Magnetofaba australis IT-1: one gene and its partner. The protein of the gene in region 2 binds, or shares a complex with, the protein of the main gene of each other region. Links are inferred from orthologs where the notes say so. Each region holds a gene or a part of one and is shown on either strand. Other genes may lie near its edges. The genes, in order: eno and MAIT1_RS07820.

Region 1 (9,747 bases), 180 kb from region 2 along the record:
ATGTGGAAGCGCTCAAACAGATGGTGGGGCCACAGACCGCCGGGCTGATGCTCACCAACCCCTCCACTCTGGGGGTGTTCGAGCGCAGCATCAGCGAGATCTCCGCCATCGTGCATGCAGCGGGCGGCTTGCTCTATTACGACGGCGCCAACCTCAACGCCATTGCCGGGCGCGTGCGGCCCGGCGACATGGGCTTCGACTGCGTGCATGTGAATGTGCACAAAACCTTCGCCACCCCCCATGGCGGCGGCGGACCCGGCGCCGGTCCGGTGGGGGTCTCCGAACGTCTGCTGCCGCATCTGCCCATGCCGGTGGTGGTGCGCGAGGGCGATGAGTATCGTCTGCAGCACTGTGACGAGCGCCCCGGCTCCATTGGCCGCATGTCCACCTTTCACGGCAATATTGGCGTGCTGCTGCGCGCCTACGCCTATCTGCGACTGGTGGGGCGCGAAGGCATCGCGCGGGTGGCCGACTACGCCACCCTCAACGCCAACTACCTGATGGCGCGGCTGCGCGATGCGGGATTCCAACTGGCCTTCCCCGAGCGGCGCGCCACCCACGAGTTCATCATCAGCCTGAAACCCCTCACCGATGCGACCGGCGTGCGCGCGCTGGACGTGGCCAAGCGGCTGCTGGATTACGGTTTCTACGCCCCCACCATCTACTTCCCCATGCTGGTGCCCGAGTGCATGCTCATCGAGCCCACCGAAAGCGAAAGTCGGGAGGAGTTGGATCGTTTCGTCGACGCTCTGACCGCCATTCTGCAAGAGGCGCGGGAGAATCCTGAACTGGTGAAAACCGCGCCGCATAAGACGCCGGTGTCGCGTCTGGATGAAACCCGCGCGGCGCGTAAGCCCGACCTGGCGTTTTCGCGGGGTTGAGGGTATAAAAGAGCCCATCCAAACCGTTTTTTTTGTCCATTGCTTGGACCCAATCGGAACCGCGCTACGCGCGCGACGGCAACACGCCCAGAAAGGGAGAGCCATTCCATGAGCAGCATTATTGAAGTCCATGGCCGTGAGATCATCGATTCCCGCGGCAACCCCACCGTGGAAGTGGATGTCTACACCGAAGATGGCGGATTTGGCCGCGCTGCGGTGCCTTCCGGGGCCTCAACCGGCTCCCGCGAAGCGGTTGAACTGCGCGATGGCGACGCCGCCCGCTTCCTGGGCAAGGGCGTGCTCAAAGCCGTCGAGTCGGTCAACGGCGATCTGGCCGAAGCGGTGCTGGGGCTGGATGTGGCCGATCAGAAGATCATTGACGCCGCGTTGATCGCCGCCGACGCCACCGAGAACAAGGGCAACCTGGGCGCCAACGCCATTCTGGGCGTCTCCATGGCCGCCGCCAAGGCCGCCGCCAATGAGTGCGATCTGCCGCTCTATCGCTATCTGGGCGGGGCCAACGCCTCCCTGCTGCCGGTGCCCATGATGAACATCATCAACGGCGGCGCCCACGCCGACAACAATGTCGACATCCAGGAATTCATGATCATGCCCGTCTCCGCGCCGACTCTGCGCGAGGCGCTGCGCATGGGCGCCGAGGTGTTCCACAACCTACGCAAGGTGCTGCATGACAAAGGGCTGAACACGGCGGTGGGCGATGAGGGCGGATTTGCCCCCAACCTCGGCTCCAATGAAGAGGCGCTGTCGGTGATCATGCAAGCCGTCGAGCGCGCCGGTTATCGTCCCAACGACGACATCCTGCTGGCGCTGGATTGCGCCTCCTCGGAGTTCTACAACAAGAACAACCGCACCTATGATCTCTCCGGCGAAGGCCGCTCCATGGGGGTGGACGAGATCGTGCGCTTCTATGAAGATCTGTGCGGCAAGTACCCCATTGTCTCCATCGAAGATGGCTGTGACGAGTCCGACTGGGACGGCTGGCAGGCGCTCACCGACGCCCTGGGCGGCCGCATCCAGCTGGTGGGCGACGACCTGTTCGTCACCAACACCAAGATCCTGGCGCAAGGCATCGACAAAGGCATCGGTAACTCGATCCTGGTGAAGGTGAACCAGATCGGCACCCTGACCGAAACCTTTGAAGCGGTCGAAATGGCTCAGCGCGCCCGCTACACGGCGGTTATCTCCCACCGCTCCGGCGAAACCGAAGACGCCACCATCGCCGATATCGCCGTGGCCACCAACGCCGGTCAGATCAAAACCGGCTCCATGAGCCGCTCCGATCGCATCGCCAAATACAACCAGCTGCTGCGCATCGAAGAGGAGCTGGGCGAGGCCGCCCGTTTTGACGGCCGTGGCGCCTTCTACAATCTGAATTTGGGATGACGATTGTAAGACGTTGAATGGATGTCGATATAAAGAGGCCCGTGAGGGCCTCTTTTTTTTGCCTGACGCAATGCCTCCTCAATCGCCTGTGGGCGCGGGCTGCACTGGATTTGTGAAAATGCCTTTCAGGTGATCACCCGACATATTTGCGGTTTATATTTATATCCAGATGAATTATATTTGACGACATCAAAAATAAAAAAAGCAGATGATCGTCGGGATGCACACTGATTTGTGAGTCATATTCCTAAGGGGGGATTACCATGGACGCAAAAGCAAGCGCGTGTGGAACGCACGTTGACCAAAACGAAATGGTCAAAATCGGCGTGGTGGCCAAGCGGCTGGATATTAGTATCCGCACCATCCACATGTATGAGCGCGAAGGGCTGTTCATCGCCTACAAGAATTCGGCGGGCACCCGCTACTTCACCGAACGCGACGTGGAGTGGCTCATCGAAGTGCGCAAGATGATCAAGGCGGGCATCAGCATCGCCGGCATCCGTCGCCTGATGTCGCTGATCCCTTGTTGGGAGAGCAAAGCGTGCACCTTCGAGGGCAAACACAACTGCCCGGTGATCCATGACAACAAGACCCCCTGTTGGGCCAACAAGAACAACATGTGCACTCAGAACACCCAGGAGTGCCGCGAGTGCGAAGTCTATGGCATGCGCTTCTGCGTGAGCATGCTCAAGAACTTTGTCGATATTCGCTTTAAGAACCCCGACCAGCTCTCCATGCAGCCGCGCATGCGACCCGACTCCCATGCGGGCGCCGCTGCGGGCGCCTGAGCCGTGCGCTAGGCTCTCCTTGCATCCTGTACAAGGGTTGACGCCCTGGTGCGTCAACCCTTGCCATCCCTGCCCATCTGCGCCACCCTTTTCCCATCCAAATTCACACCATTAACGATGGGCGTTGGCGTAATCCCATGAGTGACAATGAGACCGATCAGCGCCTGCAACGGCTGTTGACTGCGCTGGAAGATAACCGCATGCAGGAGCGTGTGGCGATGCAGCGCATCGTCGGCGACTCCCTGCGTGAACAGAAACGCGCCCGTTGGGGCAAGAATCTGTTCCGCCTGTTCATCGCCCTCTATCTGTTGGTTTTTTTGGCTTTGAGCATCAAGGACGATCTGCTGGCCGACGCTGAATCGTTGTCGGATGCCGATAAACACACCGCCGTGGTGCGCATCGATGGGGCGATTCTGCCCGATGGCCAGAACAGCGCCGAAAAGGTGATCGAGGGGCTGCGCGCCGCCTTCAAGGATAAGCAGACCAGCGCGGTGGTGGTGCAGATCAACAGCCCCGGCGGCAGCGCGGTGCAATCGGGCATGGTGCACGATGAGATCCGCCGTCTGCGCGCCAAATATGAGAAAATACCCGTCTACGCCGCGCTGGAGGATATGTGCGCCTCCGGCGGCTACTACATCGCCTCCGCCGCCGACCAGATCTACGCCGACAAAGCCACGCTGGTGGGGTCGGTGGGTGTGGTGATGCCCGGCATGGGATTCACCGAGGCGCTGCAGAAGCTGGGGTTGGAGGACCGCACCCTCACCAGCGGCACGCATAAGGCGTTCCTGAGCCCCATGCAGCCGGTGGATGAGACCGAGCGCGCCCACGCCAAGAAGCTTCTCAGCGTGATCCACGGCCAGTTCATTGAGGTGATCAAACGCGCTCGGGGCGAACGGCTCAAGGCCGATGACGACACCCTCTTCAACGGTCTGTTCTGGACCGGCGAACAGGCGCTGGAGTTGGGTTTGATCGACGGTTTGGCGTCGCTGGAGGCCATTGCCCGCGACAAAGTCAAAGCCGAAGATATCGTCGATTACTCATCCGAAGAGCCGCTGTTTGATCGCTTTGCCCGCCGCATGGGCGCCAGCGCGTCATCAGCATTATGGAATGGAATGGGATTGCAGTTGCGTTGATCCAAATAGTCTGACTGCAGGTTGGGCGCGCTCACTTGCCGCCCGCTGCTGCGGCTGGCGCCAATCATTGCGCGGATTGCGTGAAAAGTTGCTTGCCAAGCGGAGCGAGTCAGTCTATCTTTCAGGCCATTTCTGTGAATGATGCTGGTGTTGTCAGATGTGAATAGGCGCATCTGCGACCAGCTTTCTGGAGGAGAATCATGCTCGAAGCTTATCGCCAACATGTGGCTGAACGCGCCAAAGAGGGGTTGCCCCCGCTGCCCCTGAACGCTGAACAGACCCAAGCCGTGGTCGAGTTGCTGAAAAATCCCCCGGCGGGCGAAGAGGAGACGCTGGTGGACCTGATCTCCAATCAGGTGCCCCCCGGCGTGGACGACGCCTCCAAAGTGAAAGCCGAGTTCCTGGCCGCTGTGGCCGGCGGCGCGGTCTCCTGCTCCCTGATCGACCCCAAGCGCGCCACCGAGCTGCTGGGCACCATGATGGGCGGCTACAACGTGGCTCCGTTGATCGACCTGCTGGATATCGCCGAGCTGGCCGACGTGGCGGTGGACGCGCTCTCCAACACCCTGTTGGTGTATGACGCCTTCAAGGATGTCGCCGACAAGGCCAAGAGCAACCCCAAAGCCAAACAGGTGCTGGAGAACTGGGCCAACGCCACGTGGTTCACCAGCAAGCCGGAGATGCCCGAAGAGGTCACCGTCACCGTGTTCAAGGTGGATGGCGAGACCAACACCGACGACCTCTCTCCCGCCTCCGAAGCCTGGAGCCGTCCGGATATCCCGCAGCACGCCAAAGCGATGCTGGTCAACCGCATGCCTGGCGGTCTGGAGCAGCTCATCGAGCTCAAACAGAAGGGCTACCCGGTGGCCTATGTGGGCGACGTGGTGGGCACCGGCTCGTCGCGTAAGTCCGCCGCCAACTCGGTGATCTGGCACACCGGCCGCGACATCCCTTACGTGCCCGGCAAACGCACCGGCGGCGTGGTGATCGGCGGCGTGATCGCCCCCATCTTCTTCAATACCGCTGAAGACTCCGGCATGCTGCCGATTCAGTGTGACGTCACCGGTCTGAACTCCGGCGACGTGATCACCATCAACACCAAAACCGGCAAGATCATGCGCGACGGCGCCGAGGTGGCCAGCTTCGAATTGAAGCCCAACACCCTGGCCGACGAAGTGCGCGCCGGCGGCCGCGTGCCGTTGATCATCGGTCGAAAATTGACCGCTCAAGCCCGCGAAGCGCTGGGCATGGGCCCCATCGACCTGTTCACCGACCCGGTGCAGCCCGCCGATTCCGGTAAAGGCTACTCCCTGGCGCAGAAGATGGTGGGCAAGGCCGTGGGCAAAACCGGCGTGCGTCCCGGCGAATACTGCGAGCCGTTCATGACCACCGTGGGCTCCCAGGACACCACCGGCCCCATGACCCGCGACGAAATCAAGGAGCTGGCTTGCCTGGGCTTCTCTTCGCCCATGATGATGCAGAGCTTCTGCCACACCGCCGCGTACCCGAAGTCGGTGGACATCAAAACCCACAACACCCTGCCGCAGTTCATCCAGGAGCGTAAAGGCCTGGCGCTGCGCGTGGGAGACGGCGTGGTGCACTCCTGGCTCAACCGTCTGTTGATCCCCGACACCGTGGGCACCGGTGGCGACTCCCACACCCGCTTCCCCATCGGCATCAGCTTCCCGGCGGGTTCCGGTCTGGTGGCCTTCGCCGCCGCCACCGGCTCCATGCCGCTGGTGATGCCCGAGTCGGTGCTGGTGCGCTTCACCGGCGAGTTGCAGCCGGGCATCACCCTGCGCGATCTGGTCAACGCCATTCCTTACGTGGCGATCCAGAATGGCGACCTGACCGTGGCCAAAGCCGGTAAGAAGAACATCTTCTCCGGTAAGATCCTGGAGATCGAAGGTCTGCCCGACCTGAAAGTCGAGCAGGCGTTCGAACTGGCCGACGCCTCCGCCGAGCGCTCGGCGGCGGCCTGCACCGTGCATCTGAATCGCGAGCCGGTGGTGGAGTATTTGAAATCCAACGTCACGCTGATGAAGAATATGATCAAGCGCGGCTACGGCGATGCGCAGACCATCCAAAACCGCATCGATGCGGTGGAGGAGTGGATCGCCAACGGCACGCTGCTGCAACCGGACGCCGACGCCGAGTACGCTAAGGTGATCGAGATCAACATGTCCGAGATCAAGGAGCCCATCGTCTGCTGCCCCAACGATCCAGACGATGTAAAGACCCTCTCCGACGTCGCTGGCGACACCATCGACGAAGTGTTCCTGGGCTCCTGCATGACCAACATCGGTCACTTCCGCGCCGCCGCCAAGATTCTCGACGGTCAGCCGCAGATTGATGGCCGCATGTGGGTGGTGCCGCCCACCCGCATGGATGAGCAGCAGCTCATCGAAGAGGGTGTGTACAACATCTTCGGCAAGTCCGGCGCCCGCACCGAGATGCCCGGCTGCTCCCTGTGCATGGGCAACCAGGCGCGGGTGAAGGACAACGCCACGGTGTTCTCCACCTCCACGCGCAACTTCGACAACCGCATGGGCAAAGGCGCGCAGGTCTATCTCGGTTCCGCCGAGTTGGCTGCGGTGTGCGCCATGATGGGTAAGATCCCCACGGCGGAGGAGTATCTGGCCATCGCCAAGGAGAAGATCGATCCCAACGCCGATGAGCTGTACCGTTATCTCAACTTCCATGAGATCCCGGACTACGAAAACAGCGGCATCATTCCCATCGCCGCTGCCTAATCCCGCCCGGCGGCCTGGCCGCTGGCGTTGAAGTGAAAATCCCCTGGAGGATCTCCTCCAGGGGATTTTTTGTGCAATGCGAAACCAAAACCGTACAAAACGGCCAATGTTTGCGTGATGCAGGTTCGGCTTGCGCTGATTATTTGCCGCCGACTGGTCGGCGGCGGGGTCTGGGGGCCGCGCCCCCAGCGGGTGTGGGCGGAGCCCACGGTGTGGCTTATGATCTTGGGAGCTCGAGGGCGTAGCCCTCGATATCTTTCATTTCCAGAATCGCCAAGACTCGCTTTGAGTTAGAACACGTATCATTGGTGAAAAACAAAAGCCCCGAAATCACGAGGATTTCGGGGCTTTTCTGTCCCACTTTTGTCCCATTTTCTGATTATTTGTTCAACATACAACGATATCGAACGGCAGAATATAGGGAAATCAGAGGGTTAGAGTGGTGCCGCCTATAGGATTCGAACCTACGACCTCCGCATTACGAATGCGCTGCTCTACCAGCTGAGCTAAGGCGGCGTGAGGCTGTCAATTTGAAGAGCGCATATCCTACTTCTCCATATGCGCCCGGTCAAGAGTTTCCGCATCGTCAGGATACGCCGCGCCATCCTGGCGCAAGCGGCGGGTTTACGGGTTGGATTGCTGGTCCGGGTTGACGATGGCGATGGCCTTGCAGTCCTGGAATACCTCATCGAGAAGTTCGAACAGTTGACGGCGCAGATTGTTGAAATCAGACATCTTGACGATGGCCTCTTCGGTCTTCTGCTCATGCGCCAGATGCACCACTTCACGCGCAGTTTCATGCACTTTGAGGTGCACTTCGCCCAGATGCTGGAACACCGGCAGGTCGCCGAACAGTTCCACGCCGGAGCTGTAGTACCACTTGCCGAAGGCGCAATCGCGCCCGGTGGCCACTTCGTTGGGCGACAGGCTCACGCGCCCGCGAATGACGTGCTCCAGCTTGGTCAACCAACCCAGGTGGGCCAGTTTGATGGCGCGCACATCGAAGGTGGGGTTGCCGATGCGCAGCCCTTCGGTGGATTGCAGTAGCGCGGTGCTGGTCTCCTGAATCACCTCCACCAACATTTCGGTCTGGTGGATGGAGCCGTTCATCATATTGACCAGATTCATGGTCTGGATGCCGTTCTTCTGCACCTCACAGGAGGCGGAGAAGATGTTGGTGCCCATGGTCTTGGCCTCTTCGGCCAACTGCTGCGACTGCTGCCCCAGTTCGGTAAGCGAGGCGGCGTCACTGGAAGCCTGGGCGCTCATGGCGGTGATCTCGCGCACGCTGGCGTCGGCGCTCTGGCTGGCGGCGGTGATGGCGCCAGCGCTCTCAGAGATCTCCTGAGCGTTGCCGGAGACGCGCAGGGCGGCTTGTGAGACCTCCTGCATGGAGTGGGAGATGACGCCGATGGTGTGGTTCTGCTCGCCCACCAGGGTGTTGATCTCGTTATTAATGGCGGCGATCTGCTCGATGCTCTCGCTGACGTGTTTGCTGGCGTTGGCGGCGTCGCGGGCGCCATCCTGGATTTCGTCAATACGTTCCCGGATCAGCAGAGTGGATTCTGTGGTCTGCCGCGCCAGCTCTTTGACTTCGTTGGCCACCACGGCAAAGCCCTTGCCCGCATCACCGGCGCCGGCGGCTTCGATGGCGGCGTTGAGCGCCAGCATATTGGTCTGCTCGGCGATGTCGTTGATGATCTCCACCACCGCTTCAATGGAGTGGGCGGAATCGGCCAGCTTGGTCATCCGCTCCATGGATTCCTGCGACTGCACCTTGGTGCGTTGCGACTCGGCGTTGGCGGTGACGCAGCGTTCGTTGACCTCCTGAATGGATTGATTGATGTCGCCGATTTTGCTGGCGACCTCCTGCATGGAGGCGTTGACGCTATCGAGATCCTGATTGATTTCATTGATATTGGCGGCCATCTCCTGGGTGGAGCGGGCGGCCGATGAGACGTTCTCTTCCGCCGAGGCTGAGGCGTCGGCGATGGCGCTGATGCGCTCGGTCAGCGACAGCGCGGCGTCGTATACCGTGGTGAAGTTGGTCGACACTTTATCGATGTGGTTTTTCAGATCGGTGAAATCCTCATCCACGCCGGAGTTGCGCGCCACCGCTTCATAGGTGCGCTCGTGGGCCTGTTTGGCGTCTTTGTTGAGCAGATCCTTGACCCCTTGGGACTCGTTGATCACTGCATCCAGCGTGGCCGAACGCAGGGAGACGTTGCGAATCATCTTCACCAGGCTATCGGACATGCGGTTGACCCCCATGGCCAACTGGTCCAATTCGTCGGGGGTTTCCGGCACGGCGATGCGGCGGGTCAAGTCGCCATGAGTGAGCAGCTCCAGGGTTTCGGTGATTCTGGCGGCTTTGGCCAGCACAAAGGCGCGGGTGACAAAGGCGAACGCCAAACTCATCAGCAGTGCGGGCAGAAGAATCCACAGCAGCAGGGTAGAGACGCCAGAGAGGCTGGAGGTGATGGCGCCGTGGTCTGCGGCCACACGTTTGGTGAACTGTTCGCTTAAGCTTTGTAGCGCCTGTTCAGACTGTGTGGCGATGGCCGGCTCACCCAACTTGTCGGCCAACTCGGCAAGCAGGCCGACAGAGGACTTCTCGGCGGCGCTGAGTCCTGCCAGCTTCTGATAGGCGCTCAGAGTTTGGTGCGCCAGGCGCGCCATGGTTTCGGTCTGGCTCTGCGCGGCGGGACCAAAAGCCCGATGCAGCGCGAGCAACTGCTTCTGTTGTTCGATGATGCGCGCCTGATGAGTGCGCCAATCGGTCTGCGTG
Region 2 (10,047 bases):
GGCCTGGCATCATGATGTCCAACAAAATAAGATCAGGCGATGGCGTTTGCGTTGCAAGCTCAAGCGCTTTCTCTCCGCTCTTGGCGATGAGAACGCGATAGTGCGAGGCAAGCGTTGATCGCAGAACATCAATATTTTCAGCGATGTCATCGACGATCAGTACGGTCTCCCGCAATGTGTGCTGGGTCGTATCTGACAAGGCGTTACTCCACGCGACACAATATTGCCGCGATTTGCTCTCTGCAGTGGTTGTGCTGGCGCGTCGTAACAGGCTTGGTTATGCAGGAAAAGCCTGTGGTTACGCAATGATTTGTTATAGATAACTCATTGTATAACATTCACCATAATCACTAGGCGCAGGAAAATCACCTGAAATATTTCTTCACCATCACTCAAAATTGGCCATGGTAATGCATGGTTACAAGCAATTGGCGATCTTCTCGCCCACAACAATTGCTTGTTTGGAGCATGCCATGCGCTTTCGAGTTTCCCTACATGATGGATTTCAACGGGTGGATGTGACCGTGGATGAAGCGGCTCTGCCTCGGGTCATGGACATGTTTGGATCTGCCGCTGAGGGCTCTGCACGGCGCGTGTTGGACGTGACGCCTGAAGAGATCTGCCTGCCGCAAACACAGGATTTTGGCCTGTCCGGGCCCAGTGCGACATCTTCGAGCGCGCAATAAGAAAGCTCTTCGACAGTTGCGCGGCGTTACGATGAATGCCTTGCCATACATCGATTAACGGCGCCACAATCTGCGCGCACGGTGATATAACGCCTGGGTTTCCCAGCGCGTCACTCGCCGCGCCCAGCATTCAAAAGGCGGCGGATGCGCCGCCGCCAAACCTCAAGGCGCAGTCAATTATGAGTCAATCCATTCTCATCATCGAAGACGAGCAGGACCTGGCCAGCACGCTGGAGTACAGCCTCAAGCAAGAGGGGTTTAAAACCCGCGTGGCGCTCACTGGCGAAGCGGGGCTGCCCATCGCGTTAAACGAAGGCTGGCCCGACCTGGTGGTGCTGGATCTTATGCTGCCAGGCGTTTCCGGCATTGAAGTGTGCCGTCGTTTGCGCGAAAACGAGCAGACGCGCACGTTGCCGGTGATCATGCTCACCGCGCGCGGTGAAGAGATTGATAAGGTGATGGGGTTTGAAGCCGGCGCCGACGACTATGTGGTCAAACCCTTCAAAGTGCGCGAACTGATTCTGCGCATTCGCGCTATTCTGCGTCGTATTCAACCAGAGCGGGGGGAAGCCTCGCCGCTGGTCACTTTTGGCCGCCTGAAAGTGGATTATGATGGCCACCGTGTGTGGGTGGATGGCGAAGAGACCAATCTCACCGCTATGGAGTTCAAGCTGCTGACCACCTTTCTGTCACGCAAGGGGCGGGTGCAGAATCGTGACGCCCTGCTCAACGATGTGTGGGGCGTCAACGCCTTTGTGCAGACGCGTACGGTGGACGCCCACGTCAAACGTCTGCGTGAAAAGCTCGGTCCGGCTGGCAAGTATATGGAGACCATCCGTGGCGTGGGGTACCGCTTTCGTGACCGACCCGATGATGGTGATGAAGCGTGAAGCTGCGCGTTCGCGGCAAACTCTTCCTCCTCTCCCTTCTGCTGATCGTGGCCGTGGTGCTGTCGGTTGGCTTCTATCTGGAATACGCCCTGCGCGAATGGCTGGTGGATCGCGTCACGGATGAGTTGATCAGCCACGCGCGCATGGGACGCAATCAGTTGCTCAACCCCGCTCTGCCTCTGCGCGCTGAAGAGATGGATCCCATGGCCGACGCCATCGGCCATGCGGCGGGCGCGCGCGCCACCATCGTGGTGGAGTCCGGCGTGGTGGTGGGGGATTCGGAAATCCCTCTCGACAAGCTCAGCCAACTCGACAACCACGCGGGTCGGCCTGAGATTATTCGCGCCTTCGCCGACGGCGTTGGCGTCTCCCAGCGCTACTCCAAAACCCTCAGAACAAATATGATCTATGTCGCCGCCCGCTTTGATCGGACCGATGGGCGGCGTGGGGTCATGCGCATGGCCCTGCCACTCAAAACCTTTCGTGAAATCAGTTGGCGTTTGCGACTGACTTTGGCGGTGGCGGGGTTGATGGGGTTGATCATTGCGGTGTCGGTCAGCGGCTTGGCGGCGCACTTCAGTACGCGCCGTTTTCGACAGTTGGCGGCCCACGTGGTGCAGAGCGCCAGCACGCCGCAGCGCAACCGGTTGGAGGTGCGCAGCCAGGACGAGATCGGTTGGTTGGCGGGTACGTTCAATGAGATGGCCGACGAGGTGGATACCGCGCTCAGCTCCTTGACCGCGGAGCGGGACCGATTGGCCGCCGTGTTGGAGGGGATGGCCGAAGGAGTGGTTGTGCTGGATGCGGAGCATCGCATCACGCTATTCAACCCCTCGGCGCGGGACATCCTCGGTTTGGGTCAGATGTGCCTGCATCAACCGGTTGAGAATGTTCTGGACGAAGATGACCAAGCGCCTCTGTTGGAGTTGTTGGAGAGCGAACTGGTTGGCCATGTGGAGTTGAATCTGGAGCGTGATGGGCAGGCGCGGTGGATTTTGGCCCAACTCACGCCCACAGCTTCGGGGCATAGCGCAATTCTCACTTTGCACGATGTCAGTGACCTGCGGCGCCAGGAGAAGATTCGTCAGGATTTCGTCGCCAACGTCTCCCACGAGTTGCGCACGCCGGTGAGCATTCTACAAGCCAATGCGGAGACTTTGGTTAGCGGAGCGATTGAAGATCGCGTGTATGGCCGAAAATTAGCGGAAGCTATGGAGCGCAACGCGGCGCGTTTGGCGGATATCATCTCCAAGCTGCTGGACCTGTCGCGCATCGAGTCCGATGGCTATGTGATCCGCATGGAGGCGGTCAATATCAGCGCCTGTGTTGAGCATGTCATTGAGACGCTTAAGCCCATCGCCTCGGAACGCTCGGTGTTTTTCCGCAATCGGGTGGAGGCGCAGAACTACGCGGTGGGCGATCGCGAAGCCATTGAGGAGATCCTCAGCAATCTTCTGGGCAATGCGGTGAAGTATATTCCTCCTGGCTCACAGGTGACGGTGTTGATGCGTCCGTCGCCGCCACACCATTGGCGGGTGATGGTCACAGACAATGGCCCAGGTATCGATCCCATCCACTTCGACCGTCTGTTTGAGCGCTTTTATCGCGTGGATAAGGGGCGCGCGCGCGAGATGGGCGGAACCGGATTGGGTCTTTCCATCGTTAAACGCTTGGTGATCAAGCTCGGCGGCGAAGTGGGCGTGGAGGGGGTGAAGCCCAATGGGGTCTGCTTCTGGTTTACCCTGCGGCGATTGGAAACGCCAGCTAAACGGAGCGCGGATGACGTCGATGAGGAGTTGATCTCCATATAAGGTTGGGTTGAGCGATAGCCGGTCAAATTTACAATCGGACACAGAGGCAAAGGGTCGGAATGCTGGAGCATACTGGGGCTTCCCCCCAGACTCCATGAGGGCGCTGGCCTCCACCAGAGCCCTCGATATCTTCCAGTACCCCTGTGTTCATTTTTGAAAGCTATAGTCAGTCGAATTCAAAATTGGACATTGGCGATTTTGAAGATGGAAGATATCGAGGGCTCCGCCCTCGAGCTCCCAACTTCCACACCATGGGGCGCTGCCCCTTACCCCGCTGGGGGCGCGGCTCCCCTGACCCCGCCGCCGACTGGTCGGCGGCCAATAGTCAGCGCGAGCTTCACTTGTGTCACGCAGACATTGGTCGTTCTGTGCAGTTTTGGTTTTGACTCACCATAGCGACGATATTGCCGCATTGTGTGAAGATTGGTTCCTGTGTGATTTTGGTTTTGATTGGCGATAAACAATACCACAGTAAAAAAGGGCGCGACTGTGAAACAGTCGCGCCCTTTTTGCATCGTGCAAGATCAATAAAACCCGACCAGTTCACTCGTCGCCGGAAGAGCCATCCGGTTTTGCCGAGGGGGGGGCGGACGGTTTGGTTTCGTCGCTGCTGGCGGTGCTTTTACGCGAGCGTGAGCGGGTTGCGCCGCTGCTGCGGGTGCTGGTGCGACGCTTGCGCGGCGCGCGTTTGGGCTTCTCAGTAGGCGGCTCTTCGGCGACCAGTACGTTGCCGTTGACGTCATCCTCCTCCCGAGGTTCGGGGGGCAAAACATTGCCGTTGGGTTCGTCAACCGGCTCACTGGGCGCCACATTGCCCACATTGTCCGCGACGACGCGCATATTCTCCATGCCGGGCATATCTGGCTGCGGCGCTTCAGCGGGGTCCATCATCGGCGGTTGCTGATCGCCTTGCGCACTCTCCTCAGCCCCACTGGCGCGGCGCGAAGAGCTGCGACGACGGCGCCGCTTGCGTTTGGGCTTGGCGGCTTCATCGCCCTCTTCTGTGGGGGCAGCCTCAGGCGTCGCAACGGTATCGTCGCCTTGCGACTCGGTTTGCGCTGTGACATCAGCGGGCGCGTTGTCTCCGCCTTCGGCGGAATCACTGGATTCTGTAGAGGACTGGGCAGTCGACTGCGTTGCGGCCTCCGCGCTATCGCCTTCGCCGCCGCTCTTTCTGCGACGCCGACGCCGACGCTTTTTACGCCCGCTCTTCTGTCCATCCTCATCGGTAGCCGACTCGTCAGCCGCGGGTTGCTTGGCCTCGGCAACGGGGCTGGCCTCTGCGCTGCTCTCTTTGGCTGGCGGGTTCTCTTTTCTGCGATTATCGCGCTTATTGCTGCGCGCGCTGTTGCGACTGTTGTTCTCTTCGCCGGCGACGCCTTCGCCCTTTTCGCGGCGGAAATTGGGCGTCTCCATGGCGGCGTCGCCCTGGATGATGATCTCCAGTTCGTTGGCGCTCTCCATCTCCGCTAACTGCGCCCGCTTGTTGTTGAGCAGGTAGTTGGCCACCGCTTGTGGGGCGGTGTAGACCAGGCGCTTATGGCGACCGGAGTAGGCCTCCTCTTCCAGGCAGCGGAATAGGCGGATAGCGGTGGACTCCACCGAACGGATGGTGCCCAGACCGCTACAGCGGGGGCATACCTCCCGGTTGCTCTCGGCAAATGCCGGTTTCATGCGTTGTCGGGAGAGCTCCATCAAGCCAAATTGGGAGATTTTTCCCAATTGAATTTTGGCGCGATCGTTCTTGAACGCCTCCTTCAGGCGCTTCTCCACGTCCAGATTGTGCTTGCGCTCCTCCATATCGATGAAGTCCAGCACCACCAATCCGCCCAAGTCGCGCAGACGCAACTGCCGGGCGATCTCATCCACCGCCTGCATGTTGGTTTTGAACGCGGTGTTCTCGACGTTTTTCTCCTTGGTGGAACGACCGGAGTTGACGTCGATGGAGACCAGCGCCTCGGTGGGCTCAATGATGATATAGCCGCCGGATTTGAGCGAGATGACGCGATCGTGCATCGACTCAATCTGATTCTCCACCTGATAGCGGGAGAACAGCGGCAGTTTGTCTTTGTAGGGCTGCACCACCTTGACGTAGCGCGGCATTAGCAGTCGCATGAAGTCCTTGCCGCGTCGATAGGCGTCGTTGCCTTCGATGAGGATCTCTTCCATATCGGTGGTGTATAGATCGCGGATGGTGCGGATGATCAGTTCGCCCTCTTCGTGGATCAGAGCGGGGGCTTTGGACTTTTCACACTTATCCTGAATGGTCTTCCACAGTCGCGTCAGGTAGCTCATGTCGCGGCTGATTTCGCGCTTGGTGCGCTCCAGACCGGCGGTGCGAATGATCAGGCTCATCTCCTGGGAGATCTCCATGGTGGCAAGCATCTTTTTCAGCGTTTTGCGCGCTGCGCCATCCATGATTTTACGGGAGATGCCGCCGCCGCCTACGGTTTCGGGCAGCAGAACGGTGTAGCGACCGGCCAGGGAGATATTGGTGGTCAGGGAGGCGCCTTTGGTGCCGCGCGCCTCCTTGATGACCTGCACCAGGACGGTTTGGCCTTTGGTCAGAATCTTCTGAATGGGGATGTTGCGACGGCGACGGGTGCGCGTGGGGCGGGCGCGGGAGGGGCTATCACTCTCTTCAGCCCCATCTTCGTCATCCAACGCGGCATCATCATCATCGTCAACCGGGGACTCGTCGTCTTCCTCATCGGAGTCGTCGTCATCGGAGTCGTCCTCTTCCGACTCATCCGCGGATTCGTCGGCATCCTGCTCGGAGTCGGACCCACCCGCACCCTCTGCGCTATCTTCGTCGGCGTTGGGCTCGGCGTCAGTACTGGCTTCGACTTCAGTATCAACGCTTTGCTCAGCCTGATCGGCGTCACTCTCCTGCGGCTGCTCCTCAGTGGACTCCGAGGCTTCTGTCACCGCCTCCAACGGCGCCTCTTGGGCGCTGCTCACCGCCTGATCATCGGGCGTGGCTTTGGCTTTGGCTCTGCTCCGCCCAGGCGGCGGGGCGTCATTTTGGACCTCATCCTCAGGATAGTACTTGGGATGAATGTCATTGATGGAGAGGAAGCCTTGGCGTCCGCCGTTGAAATCGACGAAGGCGGCTTGTAGGGAGGGCTCCACCCGGGTCACGCGGCCCAGGTAGACGTTGCCTTTGATCTGTTCTTTGGTGGAGGTCTCGATATCCAGATCGAGGAGGCGTTGATCTTCAACAATGGCGACGCGCACTTCTTCATCATGAGTGGCGTCCACCAGCATGCGCTTGGTCATGTGGGGGGATAACTCCGTGTGTTTGGCCCACGCCACCGCACCGCTGGCGACTGCAAGCTGGTGGCGATAACGTGGACGTCGTAAGGGCGAATCCGGCGGCGCAAGGGCGCTGCGTCGGCTTCGGTCTAATCTCTTAATGAATTCCAACAAACCCGCGCGTTTTCACTCAGGCTTCGGACCTGGGACAACATGAGCGGGGAAAAATGTGTCTGAACGCGCAACGCGCATATGGCGCAAAGGCTGCGATGCCAGTATGCTCGGGCCTGCTCAAGCCACATCGGCGAGCAGAAAATTTCGAACATTGTACGGATCTCCAATCCCAAAAGCAAAGAAGCCGTGAACGAACCTGTCAGAAAAACGCCCGCCCGGCAGGAACCCGTAGACGCTGAGTTTGATGGTCAGCGCCTCGATCGGTTCCTAACCCATCACATTCCCGGCATGCCGCGCGGTGAAATTCAGCGCTTGATGCGCACCGGACAGGTGCGCGTTAACGGTGGCCGCGCCAAGGGGGACCGCCGCCTGGCGTTGGGCGATCAGGTGCGGATTCCGCCGCTCACCGAAGCCGATCAAAAACCCCGCGAGCGGGGCGCGGCGCCGCCTGCGGCGCTGGTCAAACGGTTGGCTGAGCGCATTATCTACCGCGATGGCTGGATGCTGGTGCTGGACAAGCCGGTGGGCGTGCCGGTGCATGGCGGCAGCGGGCACGAATGGGGGGTGGTGGACGCCATGCGCGTCTATCTGGATGAGTTGGGCGTGGTGGCCAGCCCGGAGTTGTGTCACCGCCTGGATAAGGAGACCTCGGGGTGTCTGGTGTTTGGCCTGACCCCGAAAGCGGTGCGCGAGTTGACGCGGGCGTTTCGCGACGGCGAGGTGGAGAAGCAATACCTCACCCTGGTGCAGGGGGCGCCCAAACCGCAAGGTCGGATTGCGCGCAATCTGGCCAAAGGTCAAGTGCGCGGTGGAGAACGCATGGTCGCCGCTTCTGATGGGGAGGGGCAGGAGGCCGCCACCCGCTACGCGATGCACGAACGTTTCAGCTTCTGCGCATTGATGGAGGCGACGTTGGAGACCGGGCGCACCCACCAGATTCGCGTCCATTTCCAGGATCTGGGCCACCCGGTGGCCGGTGATGGCAAATATGGCGATAAAAGCTTTAATCAACAGATGAAGTCGGTGGGCCTCAAGCGCATGTTCCTGCATGCATGGCGTCTGCGCCTCAAGCACCCGCATGAAGGGCGCTGGATGGAGTTCACCGCGCCGCTGGATGATGGCCTGCAAAGCGTGCTCACAGCGCTGCGTGACTCTGCGCCCAAAAGCAGTCGGCCGCGCCAGACGCAACCGGCGCAACGCGTCCAGGGCAAGGGCGCACAGCCGAGGAGTGAACGACGCGGCGGCGCGCCCAGCGCCCGACGTCGTGGAGGCAAATGATGAGCAGCAATCGCTATGAGTTGGTGATTTTCGATGTCGACGGCACCTTGATGGACTCCTTGGGGGCGATCTCCCATGTGGTCAATCTGTCGCTCAAGGAGCTGGGGCTGCCCACCATCAGCCACGCCAGCGTGGGGGCCATTGTTGGCCTGTCGCTGGACGCCGCCGCGCAGCGCCTTCTGCCCAGCGCCACTCAGCAGACCCGCGACCAGTTGGTGGCGCTCTATCGCCAGCACTATAAAGCGTTGGCCGACGCCAATTCGTTGGACCATGAACTCTTTCCCGGCGTGCGCGACACTCTCTACGAACTGAAGGGGCGCGGCGTCACCCTGGCCCTGGCCACGGGAAAATCCATGCGCGGGGTGGAGCGCATGATCGAAGAGCAGAACTTCCATGGCCTGTTCGCCGCCATCAAAACCGCCGATTGCGCCCCCTCCAAACCCCATCCCGGAATGCTGGAGCAGGCGTTGGCGGAGACCGCCATGCCGCCGGAGATGGCGTTGATGGTGGGCGACACCGATTTTGACCTGCTTATGGCCAACAGCGCTGGGGTGGACGCCTGCGCGTTCCCCTCCGGCGCGCATCCGCGTGAGCGTTTGGCCGCCGCCAACCCCAAATATTGGATCGACGCCATTCCGCAGGTGTTGGATATCGTCAGCGGCAAGCGCTAAAGTCAGTCGAAATCAAAATTGGACCTTGGCGATTTTGAAAATGGAGGATATCGAGAGCTATGCCCTCTAGCTCCCAAAGTCAAAATCCAAACCGTGATTCGGGCCATCCATGGCCCTCACCCTTCGGGCTCGCTGCGCGAGTCCGATTCGGCAATCCTGCCGAATCGTGGGCGCTGCCCATGTATGGTCCGCTCCGCCACGGCAAGAGAAAATATCCATGTATGGTCCGCTCCGCCACGGCATGTATGGTCCGCTCCGCCACGGCAAGAGAAAATGTCCACTGATGTGTGAGGCTTAGTCGCGCCCATGTATCCGGCCTGTTGATGAGGGGCTTGTCGCCCTCTGGCCCTGATGGAATTTGCGCGTGGCCCTCCTCAACACACCCTCGGCCTCTATGGGCCCTTGGGCGAAACAGGTTCTTGACCACGCAGGGCTATGCCGTTTCACGCCATCAATCTCGACTCTCTCTCGCAACCTGGCTGGTGGGATCTCTTTCTCTTTCCTTATCGGCCTGTTTTTCTTTTAGAGTTGTATTGCGCTCTCTCTACACAGCGGCGCTGGCCCCATAGGCCTCCTGCTTCACCAGCATCGCCCACGCGCTGCGCGCCATGCGGTTGGCCAGCGCCACCACTGCTCTATTTGCGCCGCGACGTTCCGACACCGACACTGCCCACTGGCTGCGGCGATCCGGCTTGTTTTCACACACGCGCAACGCCGCCCGCGCCCCATGAATCAACAGGGTGCGAAGATAACCGTTTCCCCGCTTGCTGATCCCCGTCAGCCACGCCTTGCCCCCTGTGGAGTGCTGATTGGGAACCAACCCTATCCATGCCGACAGCTCCCGGCCATTCTTAAACGCCCGCACATCCCCCACCGACGCCAACAGCGCCGTCGCCGTGATCGGTCCCACTCCCGGGATCGTCATCAGCAATCGACACTGCGGCTCCGCCTTGGCCAGCGCCTCAATCTCACGCTCATATTTGCCGATACGCTCATCCAAATGCGCCAGCTCATCGCGCTCATCCTCCAGAATTACGCGAAAATTGGCGCTCATTTCCGAGCTCTCATCACTCAAAATCAGCACAATCGCCCGCCGCGCCTGCTTGATGCTCTTGGGAAAGACAATCCCATACTCGGCAAGCAGTCCGCGAATCTGGTTCACCAACGCCGTGCGGTTCTTCACCGCCAGACTGCGTATCCGATGCAGCGACAATATCTCTTGCTGGGCAACGCTTTTGATCCCCACAAAACGCATATTCGGACGCTGTACCGCTTCACATAT

Evidence for each region.
Region 1: the proteins of MAIT1_RS07820 (region 2) and eno are in contact, whole or in part, in a solved structure (PDB 2FYM), measured with the Escherichia coli proteins. The link is inferred for Magnetofaba australis IT-1 from one-to-one orthologs.

What each region holds. Positions count from the first base shown.
Region 1 is NZ_LVJN01000018.1:201,986-211,732, forward strand. What follows is about bases 141-3,137. They hold eno (phosphopyruvate hydratase), read left to right. Parts: upstream 141-989; coding sequence 990-2,285; downstream 2,286-3,137. Other genes in these bases: gcvPB (aminomethyl-transferring glycine dehydrogenase subunit GcvPB), read left to right, coding at 141-881; MAIT1_RS07115 (MerR family transcriptional regulator), read left to right, coding at 2,549-3,073. Outside these bases: more of gcvPB, read left to right, coding at 1-140; MAIT1_RS07120 (S49 family peptidase), read left to right, coding at 3,211-4,206; acnB (bifunctional aconitate hydratase 2/2-methylisocitrate dehydratase), read left to right, coding at 4,407-6,959; MAIT1_RS07135 (methyl-accepting chemotaxis protein), read right to left, coding at 7,584-9,747. UniProt on the Escherichia coli protein: Catalyzes the reversible conversion of 2-phosphoglycerate (2-PG) into phosphoenolpyruvate (PEP). It is essential for the degradation of carbohydrates via glycolysis.
Region 2 is NZ_LVJN01000018.1:376,752-386,798, forward strand. What follows is about bases 3,731-7,027. They hold MAIT1_RS07820 (ribonuclease E/G), read right to left. Parts: upstream 6,667-7,027; coding sequence 3,931-6,666; downstream 3,731-3,930. Other genes in these bases: MAIT1_RS07825 (RluA family pseudouridine synthase), read left to right, coding at 7,003-7,027. In the rest of the region: MAIT1_RS07800 (hybrid sensor histidine kinase/response regulator), read right to left, coding at 1-199; MAIT1_RS07805 (hypothetical protein), read left to right, coding at 411-686; MAIT1_RS07810 (response regulator), read left to right, coding at 866-1,576; MAIT1_RS07815 (sensor histidine kinase), read left to right, coding at 1,573-3,387; more of MAIT1_RS07825, read left to right, coding at 7,028-8,094; MAIT1_RS07830 (HAD family hydrolase), read left to right, coding at 8,094-8,765; MAIT1_RS07835 (IS110 family RNA-guided transposase), read right to left, coding at 9,310-10,047. UniProt on the Escherichia coli protein: Endoribonuclease that plays a central role in RNA processing and decay. Required for the maturation of 5S and 16S rRNAs and the majority of tRNAs. Also involved in the degradation of most mRNAs.